One region of the Citrobacter sp. ANG330 genome, then DNA from elsewhere that is predicted to be linked to it. Evidence: predicted binding sites of a transcription regulator. Region 1 holds the regulator's gene; each other region holds the start of a gene.

Region 1 (4,215 bases):
CGGAGTTGCTGCCGCAATACAAAGGGCGCGCGCGCGATTTCCTCTATGCGGCAGCCGATGCCGGCGTGATGGTATTGAATGCGGGCCCGGATGTGATGCGCTTTGCCCCGTCGCTGGTGGTGGAAGAAGCGGATATCGACGAAGGGATGCAGCGTTTTGCACAGGCTGTTGCCAGGGTTGTTGGTTAACGATTTGCCTGATGGCGCTGCGCTTATCCTGCCTTCATCGATAACGCGCGTATCCGGCAATCCATGTTAACCCCGCATATCCCGTAACCGGCGGCTGAGCCAGATCCCATGGTGCGGCCGCTGACGCCATGCGACAGACGAGATAGTGTGCATCGTGTTCAGGTGCCCCAGCACGCGTTGCAGATGCTGTTCAAGCGTGCTTAAGGGCCCGTGGGTGAGCGCTTCGGGCGCCTCCAGAATATTTACATCTCCGGAACTGCCCGGCCCGTCGTACTCCAGTCGTTGCTGACAGCGTTGGATGGCAATTTCGCACGATTGCAGATATCGCTGCGCCAGTTCCGGCGTCAGCATCGTATGTTCACGCGCCAATGTCGTCATGGCGTTAATGTGTTCAACAATAAACTGACTGTGCGTCACCCACAGCTTCATATCCGCCAGATAGTGCGTGTTGAAGCCCGGCTCCTGCATCGCCTGATTCAGTGAGTTAAACAGTGTGTTGTGCGCCTGGTTGACTCGCATACGCTGATAAGCCAGCGGTGTAGCCTGCGGATCGTCGCTCAGAATCAGACGAATAGCTTCCTGATCGGCCTCCAGCGCATCGTGGGCGTTTTTACGCAGTAGCCCGCTCTGCCATTGTGGCCATAGCCAGACGGTGCCGCCAAATGCAATCAGGCAGCCTATCACCGTGTCGACAAACCGGGGGATAATAAACTGCTCGCCGTCCAGCGTCAGTAGCTGCAGGGTATATACCGCCGTGACGGTAAATCCCACCGTCGCCCAGCCGTAGTTTTTACGGATAGTCAGATAGCTGACCAGGGTGATCACCAGCATCAGGGCCAGCGTATATCCTTCAGGAATATGAAAGTGCAGCGTCACGCCTGCAATAATCAGCCCCACCAGCGTACCCGCCGAACGGTGCAGAATACGCACGCGGGTGGCGCCATAACCGTTCTGCGTGACAAACAGCACGGTCATCAGGATCCAGTACGGTTTCGGCAGGTGTAACGCGGTTCCCATCAGACTGGCGATGCTGAGCATGACGCTGATACGCCCGGCGTTGCGTAGCGCTGGTGATTTCAGGGAAAGGTAGTTTTTCAACGCAGGAAGCAACGGAAGACGGCGCTGTTTGTCAGCCATCAGATCGCGGGCGTAAAGTGGTCGTTGAGTGCGCAGCACCCGGGCGATACGGCTGAAGTGCCAGTAACAGAACTGCCCGACGGGGTTATCCGGATGCTGATGAGCAATTTTTTCCAGCGCGCCAATCTGCTTTTGCATAGAGAAACGGGTCGGCAGTCGGTGATACAGAATGTCATCCGCCAGTACCCGCAACCGCGCGGCGACGGTTTGCGCCGTCCAGCGAATCACCTGCTCAGCGTGGCTGCGTTCGACCAGCTTTTGCACCTCTTCCGGCTGGTGCAGACTCACTGAGATATGTTCCTGTAAATCCAGCGCTTCCTGAAAGGCGCGCAGCATTCGTTTGTAGTCATTGTTGTGATGCGCCGACAGCATATGCATCTGCTGATAACACTGGGTGATGAGGTCGACGGCTTTTTGCTGGCGGACCAGCAGCGGCGGTAGCGTTTTTTCCGGATCGGTGTGCTGAGTCAGCATACTGTATTTGGCTTCGCAGTAATCCGCCAGTTCCCGGTACAGTAGGCTTAGCGACTCGCGCAGCGGTTGCTCGCGCCACAGCCAGAACCAGAACCAGTTAAATAAGCCATACCACAGCGTGCCCAGCGCGTAGATCAGCAACGGTTCCCAGACCGGCATATTTCCTGCCAGGCTCAGCGTAAAAATAGCGGCAATCAGCGAGGCGGGCAGCAGGCGGGCATGCAGTGAACTCAGTTCCGCGGTGACGCCGAGAATCAATGTGAGTCCGGTCAGGATCAGCGGCAACGGGATCGCCTGCGCCAGTAGCAGCTGCATAATCAGGCTGCATCCGGCAAACAGCGACGCGCCAATCACCAGGCGTTTGAAAAAGCGTTTGTGCGGTGTATCAAGCCCGGCAATGTTGCAGCAGGCGGGAACGAGAGAGAAGAGCAAACCCAGATGCAACTGCCCGATGATCAGGCCGACGGCCACGGGCAAACAGAGCACCAGCGTTTGACGTAGTGCATAGTTGATTTCTGGGTGATAAATCAGTCTGCGCCACATTGGCAAAACAAAAATGACGCACTACCGGGTAGCGCGCCATTTCCGATGAGATTAACGAGTGCCGTAAACGACGATCGTTTTACCGTGAGCGGAGATCAGGTTCTGATCTTCCAGCATCTTCAGGATACGACCAACGGTTTCGCGAGAACAGCCAACGATCTGGCCAATCTCCTGGCGAGTGATTTTGATCTGCATGCCGTCCGGGTGAGTCATTGCATCAGGCTGTTTCGCCAGATTCAGCAGCGTCTGGGCGATACGACCGGTCACATCGAGGAAGGCCAGGTTACCGACTTTCTCTGAAGTGACTTGCAGGCGGCGAGCCATTTGAGAAGACAGGCGCATCAGAATATCCGGGTTCACCTGGATCAACTGGCGGAATTTCTTGTAGGAAATTTCAGCCACTTCACACGCTGTTTTCGCCCGAACCCATGCGCTACGTTCCTGGCCTTCTTCAAACAGGCCCAGTTCGCCAATGAAATCACCCTGATTCAGATAAGAAAGGATCATTTCTTTCCCTTCCTCATCTTTAATCAACACTGCCACTGAGCCCTTAACGATGTAGTACAACGTTTCCGCTTTTTCACCCTGGTGAATCAGCGTGCTCTTGGACGGGTACTTATGAATATGGCAATGAGACAAGAACCATTCGAGTGTCGGGTCTGTTTGCGGTTTGCCAAGCACCATGCGCGATTATCCTCTGTTATAAGCTGTCTCCAGAGCCAAAAAATCCGCTGTCTCTGGGGTTGCAAAAATGTGCTTCCCGCGTCCTGGGAAGAGACTGTCAAAAACGAACTGCAGCCTTTAATGTGAAGTCCTCTGCATACATGCAGTACGTCAATGTATTACTGTAGCATCCTGACTGTTTTAGCATAGCTTTAGCCGTGTGTCTCCTGGTGTCTCGCTTCAGCATGACGCAGGTCGCCTTCCGTTGCGAGAATTGTTATGTACGCGTAATCTGTCAGGAAAATTAACGCACTGGAGTTAAAAAATATGCAAGCGCGTGTTAAATGGGTTGAGGGGTTAACCTTCCTGGGTGAGTCCGCTTCCGGGCATCAGATTCTGATGGACGGTAACTCTGGTGATAAAGCACCGAGCCCGATGGAAATGGTGTTGATGGCGGCTGGCGGTTGCAGCGCCATTGACGTGGTTTCTATCCTGCAAAAAGGCCGTCAGGATGTGACGAACTGCGAAGTGAAATTGACTTCAGAACGTCGGGAAGAGGCGCCACGCCTGTTCACTCACATCAACCTGCACTTTATTGTCACCGGCCACGATCTGAAGGATGCCGCCGTTGCGCGGGCGGTCGATCTGTCGGCAGAGAAGTATTGCTCTGTGGCGTTGATGCTGGGAAAAGCGGTTAACATTACCCATTCGTACGAAGTGATTGCTGCCTGATGATCATTGCCTGATGGCGCTGCGCTTATCAGGCCTACTCCTGTCGTAGGCCCGGTAAGCGCAGCGCCATCGGGCACTCCCCACCGTTTATTCGATCTTCTTGCCTTCCATCAGTCGCTGTACCAGCGGCAGCATGATCAGTTCCATTGCCAGACCCATTTTCCCGCCAGGAACCACCAACGTATTGATGTGAGAAATGAATGAGCCCTGCAGCATCGCCAGCAGCCAGGGGAAATCGATCCCTTCCAGATTGCGGAAATGAATCACCACAAAGCTCTCATCCAGTGATGGAATGCTCCTGGCTGCGAAGGGGTTGGATGTGTCCACGGTAGGAACGCGCTGGAAGTTGATGTGGGTGCGGGAGAACTGCGGCGTGATGTAGTTGATATAGTCGTCCATCGAACGGACCACCGAATCCATCACCGCCTCACGAGAATGGCCTCGTTCACTGGTGTCGCGGATAAGCTTCTGGATCCAT
Region 2 (4,215 bases), on a different contig from region 1:
CTGATCGCACAACTGGATGTCCGCAACCGCGCAGCCATCGAAGAGATGCTGGCATCACTGCCTGCCGAATGGCGTGACATCGACCTGCTGGTCAACAACGCCGGATTGGCGCTGGGTCTGGAACCGGCGCATAAAGCCAGCGTGGAAGACTGGGAAACCATGATCGATACCAACAACAAAGGGCTGATTTACATGACCCGCGCCGTCCTGCCAGGCATGGTTGAGCGTAACCGTGGGCATATCATCAACATCGGCTCTACCGCAGGCAGTTGGCCTTATGCTGGCGGCAACGTGTATGGCGCGACCAAGGCGTTTGTACGTCAGTTCAGTCTGAACCTGCGTACCGACCTGCACGGCACGGCCGTTCGCGTCACGGATATCGAGCCTGGTCTGGTCGGCGGTACGGAGTTTTCCAACGTGCGCTTTAAAGGCGATGACAATAAAGCGGGCAAAACCTATGAGAACACCACGGCGCTGACGCCGGAAGATGTGACCGAAGCGGTCTGGTGGGTCGCCACCCTGCCTGCCCATGTCAACATCAATACGGTAGAAATGATGCCAGTGACGCAATCTTTTGCCGGACTGAGCGTTCATCGCGGTTAATTTTGCCTCCCGGCCTGCGGGCCGGGTATAGCTCACGCCAAAAAAGTGGTAGAATTTGTGGGTTAACTTTCTAAAAAGTAAGAGCGAATGACCGTCGAAACGCAACTCAACCCAACACAACCGGTAAATCAACAGATTTATCGCATTCTTCGCCGTGACATCGTGCACTGCCTTATTGCGCCGGGTACGCCGCTGTCCGAAAAAGAGGTGTCTGTTCGCTTCGATGTCTCTCGTCAACCGGTGCGCGAAGCGTTTATTAAGCTTGCGGAAAACGGCTTGATCCAGATCCGTCCCCAGCGCGGCAGCTACGTCAACAAGATCTCCCTCTCGCAGGTGCGAAACGGCTGTTTTGTCCGTCAGGCTATCGAATGCGCGGTGGCGCGGCGGGCCGCAGCCCAAATCACCGACAGCCAGTGTTATCAGCTTGAGCAGAATCTTAATCAGCAGCGGATTGCCATTGAGCGCAAACAACTGAATGATTTTTTCGAGCTGGATGACAATTTTCACCAGAAGCTGGCAACCATTGCGGACTGTCAGCTGGCCTGGGACACCATCGAAAATATCAAGGCCACCATCGACCGTGTGCGCTACATGAGCCTCGATCACGTCTCTCCGCCTGAAATGTTGCTCCGTCAGCACCTGGATATTTTTGCCGCCCTGGAAAAGCACGACGCTGATGCCGTTGAGAAAGCGATGACTCAGCATCTGCAAGAGATCGGCGAGTCGGTCCTGCTGATCCGCCAGGAAAACAGCGACTGGTTCAGCGAAGAGTAATTCCTCTGCCTCATTTTTCGAGAGATGAGGCTTCCCCGAGTTCTCCCCTGCATGCCTGCATCAAAAAAGATGTGAGATTGATCAAAAACAAAAAAAATCCTGACTGATAAGCGTATTTATATAGCGCCCGTTACGTGGGACCAGAGCCCACGGGCTTTGACGGTAAGTTAGAAAGGAGAAAATACCATGATGACATACGATCGTAACCGTAACGCAATCACCACAGGCAGCCGCGTGATGATCAGTGGCACCGGCCATACCGGTCGCATCAAAGCCATTGAGACTGAAGGCCTGGATGCAGCGCAAATTCGTCGTGAAAAAACAGTTGAAGTGGAAGGCTGTGAAGGCAAATTTGCCCCGGTAGAATTGATTCGTCTCGGCATGAACTAATGGTGTGAGTGCCGGATAATGCCTGATTATCCGGCAGTCCTGAACGCGTTACTTCACTTTCGCCGCATATTTAGCCACGGTAGCTTTCGCCCCTTCCGCCAGCAATGTCTGATACGCCTCTTTCACCGCCTGCGTGAACAATGCCACCTTCGGCAGTTCGCTCCCAAAGATCGCATCAATACCCAGCAATGCTTCAACGCGGCTTTCACCTTCCGCACTGTTTTGCACCGCCTGTTGGATAACCGGCAACAGCGGATCGTTCACTTCAATGGCACTCCCCTGCTCGTCCATGCCGCCGACATAGCGCATCCAGCCCGCCACGCCCAGCGCCAGCAAATCGAAACGGCTGTTGTGGGTCAGATGCCAGCGCACTGAATCCAGCATCCGCTGAGGCAATTTCTGGCTCCCGTCCATCGCAATCTGCCAGGTGCGGTGACGCAGCGCCGGGTTGCTGTAGCGTTCGATCAGCAGATCGGCATAACGCGTCAGATCCACACCCTGCACTTTCAGCGTTGGCGCCTGCTCGTTGAGCATCAGCGCCCGGGCTGCAACGCGATAGTTCTCATCGCCCATACAGTCATTGATGTGCTGATAACCCGCAAGATAGCCCAGATACGCGAGAAATGAGTGGCTGCCGTTGAGCATCCGCAATTTCATCTCTTCAAAGGGGATCACGTCAGAGACCAGTTCTGCCCCCGCTTTTTCCCACTCAGGGCGACCGGCAACAAAGTTATCTTCAATCACCCACTGACGGAACGGCTCACACGCCACTCCCGCCGGATCGCGTACACCGGTCAGTTTTTCAATTTTATCCAGCGTGTCGGCGGTAACGGCCGGAACGATACGGTCAACCATCGTCGACGGGAACGTCACATTCTGTTCGATCCAGGCGGCCAGTTCAGCATCCACAGCGCGCGCATAGGCGGTGACCACGTTACGCATCACGTGACCGTTCTCCGGCATGTTGTCGCAGGACATCACCGTGAAAGCCGCTAAGCCCGCCGCCTTACGACGCGCCAGCGCTTCCACCACTACGCCAGGCGCAGATTTCGGCTGATGCGGGTTTTGCAGATCGGCTGCGATCATCGGGTGATCCAGCATCAGTTGTCCGGTCGCCGGGGAATGGCAATACCCTTTCTCCGTAATCGTCAGGGAAACAATGGCAACCTGCGGTTCACACATCGCTGCCAGCACACTCTCCAGCCCGTCGACCTGAGCATGCAGCGCTTTTTTCACCACGCCCACGACCCTTGCCGTCCAGGCATCCGCGGACATTTCCGCCACGGTATAGAGATTATCCTGCTGTTTGAGATCGGCTATCTGCTGTTCGCCGCCGATCAGGTTCACTTCGCAGTATCCCCAGTCGCTGTTGTGCTCTGCCGCCAGAATATCGGTATACACGCCCTGGTGCGCCCGGTGGAAAGCACCAAAACCAAGATGAACAATACGCGGGATCAGTCGGCTGCGATCGTAGTCAGGAAGCGTCGCGTTTGCCGTTAAGAGCTTGTTTTGCATTGTATGACCTACTTTGAATGGAATCAGGACGGTCCCAGAGTAACGCCTGTATGGTTGTATGTTTTGATTTGAATTAATGTTTCGCTAATTGGTATAACATCATTTAAAAGTTATGTGACAGGATGCGATTTCTGAGCCTGACGCCCAGGGATCGAGCCCTGGGCTGAGCGCTGGCTGCCTCCCTGCAGCCATTAGGGTATTGTTCTCTTAATCGTGCTTATGCCACTCCTGATATTCACGCTTGAGTCGCACAGGCGCGGTTTCCGGCATCATGAGCAGACCAATAATGGAAACGACTCCCAGGACAATCACATAGCTTGCTAACCCATAGTAATGTCCACCGGTGACCTGCAGAATCTTCACCGCTACCAGCCCCAGCACGCCGCTACCAATCAGAGAGCCTAATTGCCAGATTAAAGCGATGCCGCTACAACGAATGTGCGTCGGGAACAGTTCCGGGAAGAACGACGCCTGTGGCGCATAGCACATGCTGTGACCAAAGCTAATGACGATAATCATCACCAGTTGCGTTAACCAGAAACTATCCTGATTAATGGCAAGGAAGAACGGAATGATCATAATGACCTGGATCATCGCGCCCATGATATACACCGGCTTACGACCAATTTTGTCGCAGAGCGCGCCCATCATCGGTATCGCGAGAACTTCGATTACCACCGCAATAATCATGGTTTCCATTAAGATATTGGCATCCAGATTATTAGCTTTGCCATACGCCAGGACGATCACCGTGAACATCGCGAAGGTACAGGCTTCAATCAATTTCGCGCAGACGCCTTTCACCACGATGCCCGGGAAGTCGCGGACAACTTCAATCAATGGGCGGGATTCTTCCGCTTTTGTCTCGCGAATCTGAGCAAAAACCGGAGACTCATCGATTCTCAGGCGAATAAACAGGCCAACAATCACCAG
Region 3 (4,215 bases), on a different contig from region 1:
ATCAGATTAGCTTGCAGGCGCTGGAACAGAGCGCACGCGCTGCGCGGACCATCGTGCGTGACAGCGGCGACGGAAAAGTGAAGACTCTCGGTGCCGTGGAGTATCCGGCGCTGTACACCGCTGTCGATCCGCTGCAAAGCATGAGCCGCGAAGAAAAGCTCGATATCCTGCGCCGTGTGGATAAAGTTGCCCGCGAAGCGGATAAACGAGTGCAGGAAGTGTCGGCGAGCCTGACCGGCGTATATGAATTGATCCTCGTTGCGGCTACCGACGGAACGCTGGCCGCTGATGTGCGTCCGCTGGTGCGTTTGTCGGTCAGCGTGCAGGTGGAAGAAGACGGTAAACGTGAACGCGGCGCCAGCGGTGGCGGCGGGCGTTTTGGCTACGATTATTTCCTTGCAGATCTGGATGGTGACGTCCGCGCCGACGCCTGGGCGAAAGAGGCCGTGCGTATGGCACTGGTGAACCTGTCCGCCGTTGCGGCGCCAGCCGGGACGCTGCCCGTGGTATTAGGTGCTGGCTGGCCGGGCGTGCTGCTGCATGAAGCCGTGGGGCATGGTCTGGAAGGAGACTTTAACCGTCGTGGTACGTCAGTATTCAGCGGTCATATGGGCGAACTGGTCGCCTCTGAACTGTGCACCGTGGTGGACGATGGCACGATGGCGGACCGCCGGGGTTCTGTGGCCATTGACGATGAAGGCACGCCGGGTCAGTACAACGTGCTGATCGAAAACGGTATTCTGAAAGGTTATATGCAGGACAAACTGAATGCGCGCCTGATGGGTGTTGCGCCGACCGGAAACGGCCGCCGGGAGTCTTACGCACATCTGCCGATGCCGCGCATGACTAACACCTATATGCTGCCGGGTAAATCCACGCCGCAGGAGATCATTGAGTCCGTAGAGTATGGCATCTACGCGCCAAACTTTGGCGGTGGTCAGGTGGATATCACTTCCGGCAAATTTGTCTTCTCGACCTCGGAAGCCTGGCTTATCGAGAACGGTAAAGTGACAAAGCCGGTGAAAGGGGCGACGCTAATTGGTTCAGGTATCGAAGCGATGCAGCAGATCTCAATGGTGGGCAACGATCTGAAGCTGGATAACGGCGTTGGCGTCTGCGGTAAAGAAGGCCAGAGCTTGCCAGTTGGTGTGGGTCAGCCGACGCTAAAAGTGGATAACCTGACGGTCGGCGGCACGGCCTGATTGTCAGTTGTCGAATGACCACTGATGTATCCGTAGGCCCGGTAAGCGGTAGCGCTACCGGGCAATTTGTTACTTCTCTTTTCCTCGCCCATGCATTCCCTGGAACAACTGCGCCACGTCGATGAAATAGTCGGTCAGATAGTTAATCACCACCTGCACCTTCAGCGGCAGCTTGTCTTTTTCGGTGTACAGCGCATAAACCGGACGCGGATCGGACTGATAACGCGGCAGTAAGATCTCCAGTTCTCCCCGATTGATCTCATTGATGACCCACATCAACGGGACGTAGGCGATACCCGCACCCGCAGTGAGCCAGCGGTTGAGGGTCATGGGATCGTTGGTCACAAACCGTCCCTGCGGGATCAGGCGTGTGGAGATCCCTTCCGGCGCGATCAGTTCGAACTCATTATCCGGGCGCACGCTGTATTCCAGCCATGAGTGGTTGGTAAGATCGGCTGGCTTTTCCGGCATACCGTACTGGGTAAGATAGCTTTTCGCCGCACATACCACCATCGGCATTGCCCCCAGGCGGCGGGAAAACAGACTGGAATCCTGCAGGGCACCCACGCGGATGACCACGTCCAGACCATCCGCGATCAGATCGGGCGCCGGGATGCCGGTGACCAGATTGACCGTCAGGCCAGGGTGTTCTTTGAGCATCTTCGCGGTGATCCCGGCGAGAACATTTTGTGCCATGGTTGAAGAACAGCCAATACGTAGCGTACCGATAGGCGTGTTGTTAAAGGCATAAAGCTGTTCGTGAACATCCTGCACTTCATGCAGCATCCGCCGACAGCCCTGATAATAAATTCTACCGGCTTCGGTCAGCCCGATGCTGCGTGTGCTGCGGTTTAACAGCTTGACCTGTAACTCGTCTTCCAGTTTCGATACCGTCTGACTGATGGACGAAACACTCATTTGTAGCTGGCGGGCGGCGGCGGTGAAGGAACCAAATTCCACCACTTTTGCAAACACCGACATGCGTTTTAGTCGTTCCATTATTCACTCTGGCTTAAAAGTGATTTAGATCACATATTATAGATAACAGCATAACAGTTACGGTAATATATTATTATTCATATAAAGGCCGTGTCGCTCTCGCCTGGCTTTCCTTGCCCTTCATGGCGTCGACACTGGCTGAAAACCGTATCGCCTGCACTCTCTTTATAATCAAGGTCAACATGAGTCTGTTTCCCGTTATCGTGGTGTTTGGTCTCTCCTTCCCACCGATATTCTTTGAATTGCTTCTTTCACTGGCGATTTTCTGGCTGGTACGCCGGGTGCTGGCGCCTACAGGCATCTATGATTTTGTCTGGCATCCGGCTCTGTTTAATACTGCGCTGTATTGCTGTCTCTTTTACTTGATATCGCGCCTGTTCGTTTGAGGTTGAAGTGAAAACACTAACAAGAAAAATCTCCCGTACGGCCATTACCCTCGTTCTGGTCATCCTGGCGTTCATCGCAATCTTCCGCGCCTGGGTCTATTACACCGAATCGCCGTGGACGCGTGACGCCCGCTTTAGCGCCGACGTTGTGGCGATCGCGCCGGATGTCGCTGGGCTTATCACCGACGTTAACGTGCGCGATAACGAACTGGTGAAAAAAGATCAGGTGCTGTTCACCATCGACCAGCCGCGTTACAAAAAAGCGCTGGAAGAGGCCGAAGCTGATGTTGCGTATTACCAGGTGCTGGCGCAAGAAAAACGTCAGGAAGCCGGGCGTCGTAACCGTCTTGGCGTGCAGGCGATGTCCCGCGAAGAGATTGACCAGGCTAATAACGTCCTGCAAACCGTATTGCATCAGCTTGCCAAAGCGCAGGCAACCCGCGATCTCGCAAAGTTGGATCTCGAACGTACCGTTATTCGCGCTCCAGCGGATGGCTGGGTGACCAACCTGAACGTCTATACCGGTGAGTTTATTACGCGCGGCTCTACTGCAGTGGCGTTGGTGAAACAAAATACGTTTTACGTACTGGCCTATATGGAAGAGACCAAACTGGAAGGCGTTCGCCCAGGCTATCGTGCAGAAATTACCCCGCTGGGTAGCAACAAGGTATTAAAAGGGAGGGTCGATAGCATCGCGGCAGGGGTCACTAACGCCAGCAGTACCCGCGACGACAAAGGCATGGCGACGATCGATTCGAATCTGGAGTGGGTACGTCTCGCGCAACGCGTTCCGGTGCGTATCCAGCTTGACGATCAGCGGGAAAATCTGTGGCCTGCCGGTACCACGGCGACGGTAGTGATCACCGGCAAGCAGGATCGTGATGAAAATAACGACTCGTTCTTCCGTAAAATGGCGCACCGTCTGCGCGAGTTTGGTTAATCGCGATGGGCATTTTTTCCATTGCCAACCAGCACATTCGCTTTGCGGTCAAACTGGCCAGTGCGATTGTCCTCGCGCTGTTTGTTGGCTTTCACTTTCAGCTTGAAACACCGCGCTGGGCGGTGCTGACGGCGGCGATAGTCGCGGCAGGCCCGGCTTTTGCGGCGGGGGGCGAACCGTACTCCGGCGCAATCCGCTATCGCGGGATGCTGCGTATTGTTGGCACCTTCATTGGCTGCATTGCGGCGCTGATCATTATCATTGCAATGATTCGCGCACCGCTACTGATGATTCTGGTGTGCTGTATCTGGGCGGGGTTTTGTACCTGGATCTCCTCGCTGGTACGCGTTGAGAATTCCTATGCGTGGGGCTTATCGGGCTATACCGCGTTGATTATCGTCATTACCATTCAGACTGAACCGCTGTTGACGCCGCAATTTGCCGTAGAACGCTGTAGCGAGATTGTCATTGGTATTGTCTGCGCCATTATGGCGGATCTGCTTTTTTCTCCGCGATCGATCAAACAAGAGGTGGATCGCGAACTGGATAGCCTGCTGGTGGCGCAGTACCAACTGATGCAGTTGTGTATTAAACATGGTGATAGTGAAGAAGTGGACAAGGCCTGGGGCGATCTGGTGCGTCGGGCCACGGCGCTGGAAGGAATGCGCAGCAACCTGAACATGGAGTC
Region 4 (4,215 bases), on a different contig from region 1:
AGCGTTAGTAGCCGGACCAGAGATATCGCAGCCATATTTCGCCGCCATCTCTTTGATCTGACCCAGCGCACGGTGCTGTTCAGCAATTTCTTCACGCAGACGGATAGTCGCTTCCAGGTTTACGCCGTTTTCCAGATCGGACTGCAGGGAAACGAACTGCGCGTACTTGTCTTTCATCAGGAAGTCGATACCGTACAGCGCAACGCGACGGTAGTCACCGATGATACGGCCACGGCCATACGCATCCGGCAGACCAGTCAGAACGCCAGATTTACGGCAGTTCAGAATGTCTTTGGTGTAAACATCGAATACGCCCTGGTTGTGGGTTTTGCGGTATTCGGTGAAGATTTTTTTCAGCATTGGATCCAGCTCGCGGTTATACGCTTTGCAGGAACCTTCAACCATTTTGATACCACCGAACGGGATGATCGCGCGTTTCAGCGGAGCTTCAGTTTGCAGACCCACAATCTTCTCGAGCGCTTTATTGATGTAGCCAGCGTCGTGAGAAGTGATGGTGGAAGCAACAGAGGTGTCAAAGTCAACAGGCGCGTGAGTGCGGTTTTCCTGTTTAACGCCTTCCATTACGCTGTCCCACAGTGCAGTGGTCGCATCAGTTGCGCCAGCCAGGAAGGACTCGTCACCCTCGTACGGAGTGTAGTTTTTCTGAATGAAGTCACGGACGTTTACTTCATTCTGCCAGTCACCTTTGGTAAAACCTTCCCAGGCTGTGGCTAACTTTTCATTAAGCTCGGACATGTAACACCTACCTTCTTAAGTGGATTTTTTATTCACTGCGTGTATCGCGACATCAATTAATGATGATCGTTGTCACGCAGATAAATGACCCAGTATGTCAACCCAACCAACAAACCCCCGCCGATAATGTTACCGATCGTAACCGGAATCAGGTTATCAGTGATGAAGTTCATCGCGGTCAGGTGAGAAAAATTCTCCGGCGTCGAGCCAACTGCGCTCCAGAACTCCGGTGTGGCGAGATCACGGATTACAATACCCATCGGGATCATAAACATGTTTGCGATACTGTGCTCAAAACCGCTGGCAACAAACATCGCAACCGGTAATACCATGATAAACGCTTTATCCATCAGACTGCGGCCTGAGTAGCTCATCCAGACGGCCAGGCAGACCATCAGGTTTGCGAGAATACCGAGGCTGACGGCTTCAACAAAAGTATGGTGCATTTTGTGGTCGGCGGTTTGCAGGACGTTGAGTCCCCACTGGCCGTTGGCGACCATATATTCGCCAGAAAGCCACATTAACAGCACAAAGAGCAAGCAACCAATCAGGTTGCCAAAATAAACGTTGAGCCAGTTTTTTGCCAACTGACCCCAGGTGATACGGCCACTGGCTTTGGCGACGACAATCAACACGGTTGACGTAAAGAGGTCAGCACCGCAGATGACGCAGAGAATCAACCCCAGAGAGAAGCAGATACCGCCAATCAGTTTCGCCATACCAAAGGGCATCGTACCTGTACCGGTCGTGGCTGTGATATAGAAAACAAAGGCGATGGAAATGAACACACCGGCAGTAATTGCCAGGAAGAAAGTCTTAAGCGGATGTTTCGTTGCTTTATAGACACCTGCCTCTTCGGCCACTTTGGCCATTGCAGCAGGGAGTAAAAGATCAAAAGGGTTGTCAGCTTTCACACTAACTCTCTCTTTATTAAGTCGGCGACGAGATACTAACAAAGCATTATAGATGAGAAATTGATATAGATCATATCTCGCCTGGCTTATAGGCCCGCAATACGCATGGTTTTTATGCAATCTCGGGGTAATTTATTGATTAATTTGATAAAAATAAATTTTAAAATTTAGCAAATGAGTTGAAAGTTTTCCTCTTCGGGGCTGTTAGCCGGTTAATTAATATGGAGTAATTGGCAGGTAAAGTAACAACTATCCATTAAATTATGTAATATCAACTACCAATATTTAACCTTGTTATTACATTTATTTTGGGATATTCAAAAATAAGTAAAAAGGGGCGCTTAGCGCGCCCCGTAATATAGCTCAGACGATTATTTAAACCTACTCAGCGTAGGTTTAATTGGGTTTATTTTGACCAAAATGAAGATTTTGCGCGCTGCAACTTTTCATAGGCCTTTAACAACGACTGGTGTGATGCGAATGCGTGCAGATCGCTGTCGACCGGCTGTAGGCCATAAAAGGCGGCTTCACCGCTTAACGCTGCGCTGGCGGCTTCGACGGCATCTGCGCCATACATGCGAACAAACGCGTTCAGATACTGCAGCGGTTCACGTTCTTCTTCCTGCGACAGCAGTAACAGCGTTTGCAGGCAGCGGTAATAATTCGCCCGCTCAGCGCTAAAGATCGATGAATTAAATTCCATCGTCCATTCAGTCCAGATCAGCGCCTGTTCCAGATCGCCACCTGCCAGCGCCAGCATCGCTTTCAGCTCACCAATACGCAGGGTGTACCAGCCATTATCCGGACCGGTGGCCAGGCCTAACAGTTCACGAACACGGGTAAAATCATCAAACCCTTCTTCATCGAGTTGCTCAATCAGGTTGAGATAGTCTTCTTTATCCCAGTTACTGTTCGGCAGTGAGAGCAGGGTTTCGCGCAGATGGGCGCCCATGGCGTTGTTGGCTAACCACAGGTCTTCAGCAGGATAAATATCAGACATCCCCGGAACGATAATCCGGCAGGCGTACACGCCAAGGTGCTCGTAATCGGCGATGTATACTTCTTTATCTTCCGCGTTGAAGATAGCCATCAGCGTCGCAAACTCTTCTTCTGTGGTACCGGAGAAACGCCAGTCAACGAACGGGTAGTCGGCATCCTGCTTAAACAGATCCCAGGAGATCAGACCGCTGGAGTCGATGAAGTGCGTTTCCAGGTTGGTATGCTCGGCCACTTCTTCATCGTCGAAGGTCGGTGGTGTGAAGACGTCGAGATCTTTCAGTCCACGGCCCTGTAACAGTTCGGTCACCGTACGCTCCAGTGCGACGCCAAAATCAGGGTGTGCGCCGAAGGAGGCAAAGCAGGTGCCATTCGCCGGGTTGAACAGCACGACGCAGATCACCGGATACTGACCGCCCAGAGAACCGTCGTAGGCAAAGATTGGGAAACCTTCTGCTTCCAGCGTTGCAATAGATTCCACCACCGCCGGGTAACGTGCCAGTACGTCGGCCGGAATTTCCGGCAGACTGATACTTTCGGCAATAATGCGATTCTTCACGTAACGCTCAAAGACTTCAGAAAGTCCCTGCACACGCGCTTCATTACGCGTATTACCAGCAGACATCCCGTTTGAGACGTACAGGTTGCCGATAATGTTCATGGGAATATAGACGGTCTTGTTATCCGACTGGCGGGTAAACGGCAGACCGCAGATGCCGCGTTCTTCGTTGCCGGACTGCAGGTCGATCAGCATGCTGCCGGTCAGTTCGTTTTCTGGATCGTAGAACGCACGCAGGCGCGCATCCAGCAAGCCTTCCGGCACGTCGTCATTTTCGGTCAGCGGGAACCATTTCTCGTTCGGATAATGGACGAACGGACCATTGGCGATGGTTTTGCCCAGCCAGAAATCGGCAAAGAAATAGTTGGTCGACAGACGCTCAAAATATTCGCCCAGCGCAGAGGCCAGCGCAGCCTTCTTCGTCGCGCCTTTGCCGTTGGTAAAGCACAGCGCGCACTCTTTATCGCGAATGTGTACGGACCAGACGTTTGGCACCGGGTTCAGCCACGAGGCCTCTTCAATATGGAAACCGAGGTCGAGCAGTTTTTGCTGGAAGCGAGCGATGGAGTCTTCCAGTGCGGCGTCTTTGCCGGGAATAAATGTTTGCGTCATGAAAATCACTTTTGTCGTACGGAAAGCGCGCAATCATACGGGTTTTACGAGACTGACGCTATCGCCACCACTGAAGCGGCGCAAATAAAAGTTTTGGCTATGCTTTTATGCAGTGATCCACCATAAGAGCATAAAAATGAAAGCGTTTGATTTACAACGGATGGCACTCGATAAAGTGCCAATGGAATTCCTCGGTGAAGTAGCTTTACGCAGTCTGTATACCTTCGTACTGGTCTATCTGTTTCTCAAGCTCACAGGACGACGCGGCGTGCGACAGATGTCGCTCTTCGAAGTGCTGATTATTTTAACGCTGGGGTCGGCGGCGGGGGACGTGGCCTTTTATGATGATGTCCCGATGTTGCCGGTACTGGTGGTCTT

Evidence for each region. The regulator CRP, encoded in region 1, controls carbon source genes, mostly activating them, when cyclic AMP is high. The targets are predictions, from matches to a motif close to ATGTGANNNNNNTCACAT.
Region 2: a site for CRP is predicted at 1,447-1,464, ahead of ydfZ (putative selenium delivery protein YdfZ). Genes of this name have one in related genera too.
Region 3: a site for CRP is predicted at 2,219-2,236, ahead of aaeR (HTH-type transcriptional activator AaeR). Genes of this name have one in related genera too.
Region 4: a site for CRP is predicted at 1,729-1,746, ahead of focA (formate transporter FocA). Genes of this name have one in related genera too.

The regions. Positions count from the first base shown of each region.
Region 1 is NZ_JASJUI010000010.1:138,552-142,766, forward strand. Features, by position in the region: gene argD (bifunctional acetylornithine/succinyldiaminopimelate transaminase) at 1-188, shown strand, start outside; gene QNN88_RS19250 (YccS/YhfK family putative transporter) at 255-2,342, opposite strand; gene crp (cAMP-activated global transcriptional regulator CRP) at 2,394-3,026, opposite strand; gene QNN88_RS19260 (OsmC family protein) at 3,333-3,737, shown strand; gene QNN88_RS19265 (phosphoribulokinase) at 3,825-4,215, opposite strand, start outside.
Region 2 is NZ_JASJUI010000017.1:17,612-21,826, forward strand. Features, by position in the region: gene ydfG (bifunctional NADP-dependent 3-hydroxy acid dehydrogenase/3-hydroxypropionate dehydrogenase YdfG) at 1-603, shown strand, start outside; gene QNN88_RS22290 (GntR family transcriptional regulator) at 691-1,377, shown strand; gene ydfZ (putative selenium delivery protein YdfZ) at 1,564-1,767, shown strand; gene QNN88_RS22300 (mannitol dehydrogenase family protein) at 1,816-3,282, opposite strand; gene QNN88_RS22305 (MFS transporter) at 3,490-4,215, opposite strand, start outside.
Region 3 is NZ_JASJUI010000006.1:269,510-273,724, reverse strand. Features, by position in the region: gene tldD (metalloprotease TldD) at 1-1,202, shown strand, start outside; gene aaeR (HTH-type transcriptional activator AaeR) at 1,272-2,201, opposite strand; gene aaeX (p-hydroxybenzoic acid efflux pump operon protein AaeX) at 2,384-2,587, shown strand; gene aaeA (p-hydroxybenzoic acid efflux pump subunit AaeA) at 2,595-3,527, shown strand; gene aaeB (p-hydroxybenzoic acid efflux pump subunit AaeB) at 3,533-4,215, shown strand, end outside.
Region 4 is NZ_JASJUI010000002.1:540,720-544,934, reverse strand. Features, by position in the region: gene pflB (formate C-acetyltransferase) at 1-756, opposite strand, end outside; gene focA (formate transporter FocA) at 813-1,670, opposite strand; gene ycaO (30S ribosomal protein S12 methylthiotransferase accessory factor YcaO) at 2,077-3,837, opposite strand; gene QNN88_RS08300 (DUF421 domain-containing protein) at 3,974-4,215, shown strand, end outside.